Regions from separate parts of the Tepidamorphus gemmatus genome, predicted to be linked through region 2. Evidence: predicted binding sites of a transcription regulator. Region 2 holds the regulator's gene; the other holds the start of a gene.
What was found. The regulator LexA, encoded in region 2, represses DNA repair genes until DNA is damaged. The targets are predictions, from matches to a motif close to TGTTCNNNNTGTGTTCNG.
Positions count from the first base shown of each region.

Region 1 (4,839 bases), on a different contig from region 2:
CCCCGACGATCGGCACCGCCCGAGCCAGAACCCCGCCGGCAAAGCCGCCGGCGAGCGCGGCGGCCAGACCGACGCCCTTGACGATGCCGGCGTAGGCCGCCTTGTCGAAGCCGATCGAGATGACGAAGGGGCCGGTCATGACACCGGCCAGCGCATCGCAGAACTTGAACAACACGACGAAGAGCAGTACCGCCAGCGCGTTCCTGCGCATCAGGAATTCGGCAAAGGCATCGACGGCAGTGCGCCCCAGCCGGGCGAGCGGATCCGCAGTGAGCGCCGCGGCTTCGGGTTCGGCGGGCTCGCGACCGGCAAGGGAGGCTGCGATGCCGACCAGGACGAGACCGGCCATCGCCACATAGGCCCAGGACCAGCCGCGGGCCGTATCGAGTCCCGACAGTTCGAGCCAGGCGACGAGACCGACGCAGCCGGCGGTCGAAACCAGCATCCCGACCCTGTAGGCGGAGACGAACCAGGCCATGCCGGCGGCCTGTTCCTCCGTCCTCAGGCTCTCGACCCGGAAGGCGTCGATGACGATGTCCTGGGTGGCGGAGGCCACCGCCACCATGACCGCGCCAAGTGCCACCAGCCAGGGATCGGCGAGCGGATCGAGCATGCCGAGATGCACGATCGCGCCGATCAGCAGCATCTGCGAGAAGACCAGCCAGCCCCGCCGCCGACCGAGCAGCCGCGACAGGACAGGAATGCGGATCGCGTCGACCAGCGGCGCCCACAGGAACTTGATCGTGTAGGGCAGGCCAGCCAGCGAGAACAGGCCGATGGTGCCCAGGTCGACGCCGACATCGGTCATCCGGATCGCCAGTGTCGAGCCCGACAGCGCCAGCGGCAGGCCGGAGGTGAACCCCAGGAACAGGATGACGAGGACACGCGGCTCGAGGAACACCCTCAGTCCAGCCACGAGCCTGCGACCGAGCGGCGGCCGCCTCGCGTCGGGTGTGTCGGGGAGAATGGTGGTGCCGTCGCCCGTCATCGCCTGATCCGCCGAATCGCCTGGGCGAGACTAGTTCGGCACCTCATGCAGCGACAGCGGGCAAGCCATCGACCGCCCCGCACGCCGCACACGCCACCACCGTTCGGCGGCGCGGGTCGTGCAGAACGGCCGCTATCCCCCTGCGAGCAGACGCGGGCCGGTGCCTCTTTCGGAACCGTCGGTCGTGCCGTCCTCGAACTCGAGCTCCTCGATCTTCGCGCCGCGCTTGATGATCTTGTCGGTGGAGATGAGGATCTGCTCGATGTCGCGGCCGGCCTGGCCGAAATGCTGCTGCAACTTCACCACGCGCTCCTGCAGCCGGCGCATGTCCTCCGACAGCAGGCCGACCTCGCGATGGATCAGGTGCGCCTGTTCGCGCAGGCGCGCGTCCCGGAGGATCGATTGCATCACCTGGATCGACAGCATCAGCATCGACGGTCCGACGATGATGATGCGCTCCCGGTGCGCCTTCTGCACGACGTCCTCGAAATGCTCGTGCAGGTCGGCATAGATGGATTCAGAGGGGACGAACATGATGGCGAGATCCTGGGTCTCGCCGGTGATGAAATAGCGCTCGCGGATATCGGAGACGTGCTTGAGCACGTCGCTGCGCAGCCGCTGGGCGGCCGCCTTGCGCTCGTCGGTCCCCTGCGCATCGCGATAGCTGCCGAAGGCCTCGAGCGGGAACTTCGCGTCGATGACCAGGACCGCCTCGGCATTCGGCAGGCGGACCACGCAGTCCGGCCGCCGGCCGTTCGACAGCGTCGCCTGGAAGGTGTAGCTGCCGGGAGGGAGCCCGTCCTGGACGATTGCCTCCATCCGCCCCTGACCGAAGGCACCGCGTGTCTGCTTGTTGGCGAGGATCTGGTGCAGGCCGACCACATCGCGTGACAGGTCGGTGATCGTCTTCTGGGCGGAATCGATCACCGCCAGCCGTTCGTTCAGCTTCGACAGGCTGTCGTAGGTGGCGCGCGCCTGCACCTCGAGCGATTGGCCGAGCCGGTGGCCGAACCCGTCGAGTCGCTCGGTGAGCGCGCGGGCAAGATCGGCGTGGCGTGTGCCGAACACCTCGGCCATGGTCTGCATGCGGCCGGTGAGTTCGGCCTGGGCGCGGCTTATCTCGGCCTGGGCGCGCGCCATGTCGGCAAGCCGCTGCTCGTCGTCGCGGCGCCGCAGGAGCTCCTCCTGGCTCGGCCGGCGCGGCCTGAGCAGGACGATCAGCATCGCCAGCAACAGGAGTAGCACGAGCCCGACGCCGGCAAGCAGCGCTTCGCCGAGCGTGACGAGACGGTCGCCGATTGCGAGCAGGGGTTGATCCATTCCGTCGAGCATAGTCGATTCGACAGGCCAATCGAGATCAAGACGCGAACACACCGGCGCGCTGCTGGCATGCCGCCCCGCGCCGGCATGACCCGCATGCGTTGACCGTCCGGGTGCTTTCTCCTATCTGAGCGCCATGACGATCCGCGACATCGTGACCCTGCCCGATCCCGTCCTGCGCCAGACCTGCGCGCCCGTCGCGGAAGTCGACGACGCGGTACGCCGGCTGATGGACGACATGCTCGAGACGATGTACAACGCACCGGGCATCGGGCTCGCGGCGATCCAGATCGGCGTGCTGCAGCGGGTCGTGGTCATCGATCTGGCCAAGGACGACGAACCCAGGGCGCCGCTGTACATGGTCAATCCGGAAATCGTCTGGCGCTCGGAGGAGACCTCGCTCTACGAGGAGGGCTGCCTGTCGATCCCCGAGTTCTACGAGGAGATCGAGCGCCCCGCCCGCTGTCGGGTGCGCTTCCTCGATCGGGATGGCAAGCCACAGGAACTCGAGTGCGAGGGCCTGCTCGCCACCTGCGTGCAGCACGAGGTGGACCACCTCGATGGCGTGCTGTTCATCGACTACCTGTCCAAGCTGAAGCGCGACAGGGTGACGCGGAAGTTCGCCAAGGCCGCCAAGCGCGGCGAGATGCCCGCGTTCCGCAAGCGGTCGGCCGAACGCCCTGCGGCCGAATGAGGGCGGCCGCGCCAGGCCGGAGGTCCGGACGGTCATGAGCCTTCGCGTCGTCTTCATGGGAACGCCCGAGTTCGCCGTTCCGACGCTGAGCGAGATCGTCGGCGCGGGCCACGAGGTCGCCTGTGTCTACACCCAGCCGCCGCGTCCGGCAGGACGGGGCATGACGGAGCGCCGCAGCCCGGTGCATCTGGCGGCGGAGCGTTTCGGCCTGCCGGTCAGGACACCCGCCCGACTGCGCGGCGCCGAGGAACAGGCTGCGTTCGCCGATCTTGGTGCCGATGTCGCGGTGGTCGTTGCCTACGGGCTGATCCTGCCACGGCCGGTGCTGCAGGCGCCGGCACGCGGCTGTCTCAACCTTCACGCCTCGCTGCTGCCCCGCTGGCGCGGCGCCGCGCCGATCCAGCGCGCCATCATGGCCGGCGACCGGGAGACCGGCGTCGCGGTGATGCGGATGGAAGAAGGGCTCGACACCGGCCCGGTCTGCCTGGAGGAGCGGGTGGCGATCGGTCCTGACGAGACGGCGGGCGACCTGCACGACAGGCTGGCGATCCTCGGCGCCGGGCTGATGCTGCGTGCGCTCGCCGCGCTGTCGCGCGGCACGCTCGACTGCCGGCCGCAGCCGGAGACTGGCGTCACCTATGCCGCCAAGATCGAAAAGGCCGAAACGCGGATCCAGTGGTCCGAGGCCGCGGCCCGGGTGCATGATCACGTCCGAGGTCTCGCGCCCTCGCCCGGCGCCTGGTTCGAGCTTAACGGCGAACGGGTCAGGCTGCTGCGGTCGGCGCTGGCTACGGATAGCGGCGACGCGATGGCCGCGCCGGGCACGCTGATCGACAGCGACGGGCTTGTCACCTGCGGAAGCGGCACGCTGCGGCTGGTAACGGTTCAGCGGGCCGGCAAGCAGCCGATGTCCTTCGCCGAGTTCGCCCGAGGTGCGCGCCTGACGCAGGGCGCCATGCTGCATTGACCGTTTCGGCGCCGGCTCTCCGGGCGTAGGATGGCCTTGATGACTGAAGCTGCCCCAAGCGCCCATGCCGGTTGACATCGATCCCGTGGGCCTGTCGATCCGGTTGGAGCGACCGGACGACATCGCTGCGATCCGCGAACTGCTGGCCAGCGCGTTCGAAAGCCCCCTCGAGGCCAATCTCGTCGACAGGCTGCGGCAGGACGGCGACCTGGTGCTGTCGCTGGTGGCCGAGCTGGACGGCAAGCTGGCCGGCTATGCGGGCTTCTCGCGCCTCCGGATCCAGGGCCAGGCCGGGCGGGCGACCGGGCTCGCCCCGGTCGCGGTGCGCAAGTGCTTCCGGCGTCGCGGCATCGCTGCCGCGCTGATCCGCACCGGCCTCGCCCGGCTCGCCGAAGCGGGCGAGGAGATCGTCTTCGTGCTGGGCAATCCCGACTATTATCGCAAGCTCGGCTTCGACGCCGCGCTCGCCCGCCACTTCGACGCGCCCTGGTCGGGCCCTGCCTTCATGGCGCGTGCCCTCGACCGGCCGCGCGACGCGACTGATCGGCCCAAGGTCGACTACCCGCCGGCATTTAACGTGTTCGGCTAGCACCGGCTTGCGGCGACCTTGCGCATCGGCGCCGGATGCTGACCTTCTGCTGCGAACTGCTGCGAACCGGTCGAACTGGAGGGCTCGGCTCCATGCCCCGCTACCGCCTGCTGATCGAATATGACGGCGCGCCCTTCGTCGGCTGGCAGCGTCAGGCGAACGGACGCTCGGTGCAGCAGGCGATCGAGGAAGCCGTCGCGGCCTTCTGCGGCGAGACCGTCCGGATCGGCGGCGCCGGCCGCACCGATGCCGGCGTCCATGCCAGCGGCCAGGTGGCGCAT
Region 1 is NZ_SMAK01000008.1:132,177-137,015, reverse strand. It holds gene EDC22_RS13545 (AmpG family muropeptide MFS transporter) at 1-988, opposite strand, end outside; gene EDC22_RS13540 (DNA recombination protein RmuC) at 1,121-2,308, opposite strand; gene EDC22_RS13535 (peptide deformylase) at 2,445-3,002, shown strand; gene fmt (methionyl-tRNA formyltransferase) at 3,037-3,969, shown strand; gene EDC22_RS13525 (GNAT family N-acetyltransferase) at 4,034-4,558, shown strand; gene truA (tRNA pseudouridine(38-40) synthase TruA) at 4,651-4,839, shown strand, end outside.
Region 1: the regulator LexA is predicted to act here: its motif matches at 2,342-2,359, upstream of EDC22_RS13540 (DNA recombination protein RmuC).

Region 2 (4,839 bases):
GGCGGAATCCCAGGGTCTCGAGCAGACAGGCGATGCGGATATCGTCCCCCTCCGGAAGCAGTCCGGCCAGCACCGAATACCGCGAATCGAGCGCGATCCCGATGGCCACCGCCTCGCCATGGCGCAGATGATACCGCGTCAGGGCCTCCAGCCGATGCGCGGACCAATGCCCGAAATCCAGTGGCCGCACGCTTCCGGTCTCAAAAGGATCGCCGCCCCGTGCGATCTGGATCATGTGCAGCTCCGCGCAGCGGCGGATCATGTAGGCCATCGCGTCCGGCCAGTAGAGGGTCAGCTCGTCGACATTGGCCTCGAGCCATTCAAAGAAGCTGCGGTCGCGGATAAGCGCGACCTTCACGGCCTCGGCCATGCCGGCGATCTTGTCGCGCTCCGGCAGCATCAGCACGAAATCGAGGTCGTTCAGGACTGCGAACGGCGGCGCGAAGGTCCCGACGAAGTTCTTGACCCCGTTCAGGTTGACCCCGTTCTTGACGCCGACTCCGGAGTCATTCTGGGCGAGGACCGTCGTCGGCACGCGGACGTGACGAACGCCGCGATGGGTCGTCGACGAGACGAGGCCGACCGCATCGAGTACCGCGCCGCCGCCGATGGCGATCACATAGGAATGACGGTCGATGTGATGCTCGTAGAGCCGCTGCTGGATCCTTTCAACGAAATGCAGATCGACCTTTATGCGTTCGCCGCCCGGAACCGGATGTGGCGGCGCTACCAGGTCGATGCTGTCGCGATGCGCGCGGGCATAGTCTTCGATCAGCCCAGGCAATTCCGGCATGGTTTCGACCAGGCCGTCGTCGATGACGACGAAGCAGCGATGGCGCTTGGCGGGCTCGAGCCGCGCCAATGTATCGCGCAGCACGGTATTGTCGGGATCGAACAGCCGGCGTGTGAACACGACGGGATAGCTGTAGGAGACGGTGAACTCCTGGCGGTAGGTCTCCGTCGCCGGCGAAACGCGCCCACGAACCCGGCCCATCTGCGCGCTGCTCCCTCAACACACCTTCATTTGACGAGAAGGTTCTCTGCCAGCCCCCGGGCACGGTAGTCTCATTCCGGACAACGCTCAATGCTTGCCGCTAAACCGACACCTTGTCCAAGGGGAGGAAAATGATGCGGGTGCTCCATGGCGCGCTGTGTCTGATGCTGCTGCTGTTTGCTGCCCTGCAATACAACGATCCGGATCCGGAGATCTGGATCCCGATCTACGCCATTCCCGGCATACTCGCCGGCATAGCGGCGGGGAGACCGCACGCCGTGCAGCACGGAGCTCTGCGCTCCGTCGTTCTGGCCGTAACGGTTCTTGCGCTGCTCGGCGTCTATCATTACTGGCCACAAACCCAGCATTTCTGGAAGATCGACGTGTGGTGGCAGGATGAGGCGGCACGCGAAGGATTGGGCGCGATGATCGTCGCCGTCACCATGCTGGCCGTCGCAATTCCTGCTCTTCTGCGACGCTGAAAGGCTCCGAGCCTCGCGTCGATTGGGGTTGCCGAACACAAGGGGAACAGCTATGGTTGTTCTCGTTTCGTACCATGACTGGCACCGCGATGCGGGAACGGAGGGCCAGGATGCTGACGCGCAAGCAGTACGAGCTTCTCATGTTCATTCACGAGAGGCTGAAGGAGGCCGGCGTACCCCCCTCCTTCGATGAGATGAAGGAAGCCCTTGATTTGAAGTCCAAATCCGGCATCCACCGGCTCATTACCGCGCTGGAGGAGCGGGGCTTCATCCGCAGGCTGCCGCATCGCGCGCGGGCGCTCGAGATCATCCGGATGCCCGAATCGGTCGCGCCGGGGCTGGCGGGCGCGCGGACGCGCGGCTTTGCGCCGAGCGTCATCGAGGGAAGTCTCGGCAAACCGCCGGCGGCCGCCCCGTTGCCGCAGCCGCAGGCTGTTTCCGAGGACCGGACGGTTGCCATCGAGATTCCCGTGATGGGTCGGATTGCAGCCGGTACTCCGATCTCGGCCATCCAGACCCAGAGCCATACGATCCACGTCCCTCCCGAAATGGTCGCCCGCGGCGAGCACTTCGCGCTGGAGGTCCGTGGCGACTCGATGATCGAGGCGGGTATTCTCGACGGCGATACGGTCATCATCCGCCGCACCGACGCCGCCGATACAGGAGACATCGTCGTCGCGCTGATCGACGATGACGAGGCGACACTGAAGCGCCTGCGCCGCAAGGGTGCTTCGATTGCGCTCGAGGCTGCCAATCCGGCCTATGAGACGCGGATCTTCGGTCCTGACAGGGTTCGCATCCAGGGTCGACTGGTCGGCCTCATTCGCCAGTATTGACCGACCCGTTGCCGCTGCGCGGCGTGATCCGTCGCGTGTCAGCCGCCTCGGTAGTGCGGCGGCTCCACGGGCGGATGCCGGCCCGTTCGGCGGCGGTAGAGACGAGGAGCGCGGGTCCGGACCGGCGGATGATCGTGGCGCCACCGACGGCCAGTTGCTGCGGACCGATGACCAGCGCGGTTGCCGCGCAGCTATCCGGCGGCACGAAGGGGCTGACCACGACATCGGCCCGGATGCAATCCTCGGAAAATGCGGCCGGATCGCGCACCAGGGCCAGCGTCAGGCCAGGCCGGGAAGCAATGCAGCCGATAGGATCGCACTGGATGGCCGCGGCTGGGCCGGTCAGCGTACCGGCCATGCCGGTTGCCAGCGCTGCCGTGCTGCTCGGCGATGCTGATTCCGCCGCGGCACCGACCGGCGCTTCGAGGACTTCGCGCGCCTGCAGGGTCGGGTCGATCCCCGCATGTCGACGCCAGCTTTCGGCCTCGTAGCCGGTGCTTCGGCGGGGGACGAAAGCCAGCTCGCCCGTGTCTGTGCGCAGCGCGACCAGGGTGCCGCTGCGGTTGATGTAGACGTCGGGCGGTGCCGTCTGCAGCGCGATTGCGCCCCCAAGGGCGAGGGCGGGGAGCCCCCACAGGCGCCAGCCGGTCCGCCAGAGCGCCAGCCACAGGCCGCCGACGGTCATCAGCCCGAGCGCGGCCAGCGGCATCTGCGGCACCATGCGCACGGCGCCCGGCCATGAGGCGACGCCGTGCGCGATGGCCAGAACAATGTCGATCCCGAACCCCATTGCCGCCAGCGGGAAGGTCTCGAGACCGAACGGCATGAGCAGGCAGGACGCGAGCCCCATCGGCATGACGAGCAGGCTGACCACCGGCATGGCGGCAAGGTTGGCGGCCAGGCCGTAGACGGCCACCCGGTTGAAGTGGAAGGCCCCGAAGGGCGCGGTCGCCAGTCCCGCGATGAGCGAGGTCAGAGCGAGGCCGAACACGGCGCGCCCGACAAAACGTACCGCCGGGTGGACAGGATCGCCCGAGGATTGCCAATGCTGGCGGACCGTCTCATAGGTCGCGACCAGCGCCACGGTCGCGGCAAAGGACATCTGGAAGCTCGCGCCGGTCAATGCCTCCGGCGTCATCACGAGAACCAGCAGCGCGGCCAGCGCGACATTGCGCAGTGTGATCGCTGGCCGATCGATGAGCACCGACAGCAGCATGACCGCCGCCATGACAAACGCACGCTGCGTCGCAATCGAGGCGCCGGACAGTACCAGATAGGCCGCTCCGCCGACGAACGCGGTGGCAGCCGCCCACTTCTTGATCGGTCGATTGAGGGCAAGCGACGGCGAGATCGCCAGCAGGGTCCGGACGCTCCAGAACAGGGTGCCGACGACCAGCATCATGTGCAGACCGGAGATCGCGAGGATATGCGCCAGGCCGGACACCCTCAGTGCCTCCTGGTCGGCCTTGGGGATCGCGCCGCGCTTGCCGGTGACGAGCGCGGCGGCGATCGCCCCTGCCCTGCCCGGTACCGCCGCCATGATGCGGGCCGCCAGATCGTCGCGCAGGGCAGATGCGGCGATCGACAGCCGGGCGCGGATATCCGGCGCTCGAGATTCGGGGACATGTCTGGGACGGCTTATCAGGTATCCGACGCCGCCGATTGCCTCGAAGAAGGCCTGTCGGGCATAGTCGAAGCCGCCTGGCACGGCCGCGTCGGGCGGCGGCAGGAGGATGGCTGTGAAGGCGACATGATCGCCCGGACGCAGTGCCACGTCCTTGTACCTCATCCAGAGCGACAGGCGGCGGGGCGGGGCGAATGGCGGCCCCCGCGCTGCGATCGCTGTCGGGGCGACAGCGAGACGGACGCTGCCGTCCTCGTTGAGGTCGACAGCCTCGATCCGCCCTTCGACCGTTGCATGCCACTCTCCGGCAGGTACGACCGGGGCGGCGACGATCGCCGTTCGCGCGGTGGCAACGGCGAGCCCGAGCGATGCGGCGAAGGCAGCACCCCAGCCGATCGCCAGGTTACCGGCACGGGCGACGCGCCACCAGACGATCCCGAGCCCCGCCGCAAGCAACCAGACTGCCACCAGCGACGGCTCGCGCGGCAGGCCGAAATAGGCGGCGATGCCGGTGGCGAACAGTACCGGGACCCACAGGAACAGGCGTTCCCGTTCTGCATCGAGCCGTTCGGCGAGCCAGTGCGGAGACCACGCGAGTACCGGCAGCGCCGGCAACCGCAGACCGGACGGCTCGCCCACGGCTGTCGCCGCCCGGGCGCGTCCGCTGCCTCTGCCGACCTGATTCATCCCGCGTTCCCGCCGTCCGCGCTTCAATACGGGCCCGCGGACGTGATAGACAGCGCCCAAGCCATCCTAACGCCATCAGCCGAGGCACCGCCAGCGCGCCATGTCCAACACCACGCCGATCGTCACGCGCTTCGCTCCCTCTCCGACCGGGTTCCTGCACATCGGCGGCGCGCGCACCGCGCTGTTCAACTGGCTCTATGCCCGCGGACGCGGCGG
Region 2 is NZ_SMAK01000002.1:287,564-292,402, forward strand. It holds gene EDC22_RS04230 (3-dehydroquinate synthase) at 1-994, opposite strand, end outside; gene EDC22_RS04235 (transmembrane 220 family protein) at 1,129-1,476, shown strand; gene lexA (transcriptional repressor LexA) at 1,587-2,312, shown strand; gene EDC22_RS04245 (ComEC/Rec2 family competence protein) at 2,296-4,623, opposite strand; gene gltX (glutamate--tRNA ligase) at 4,724-4,839, shown strand, end outside.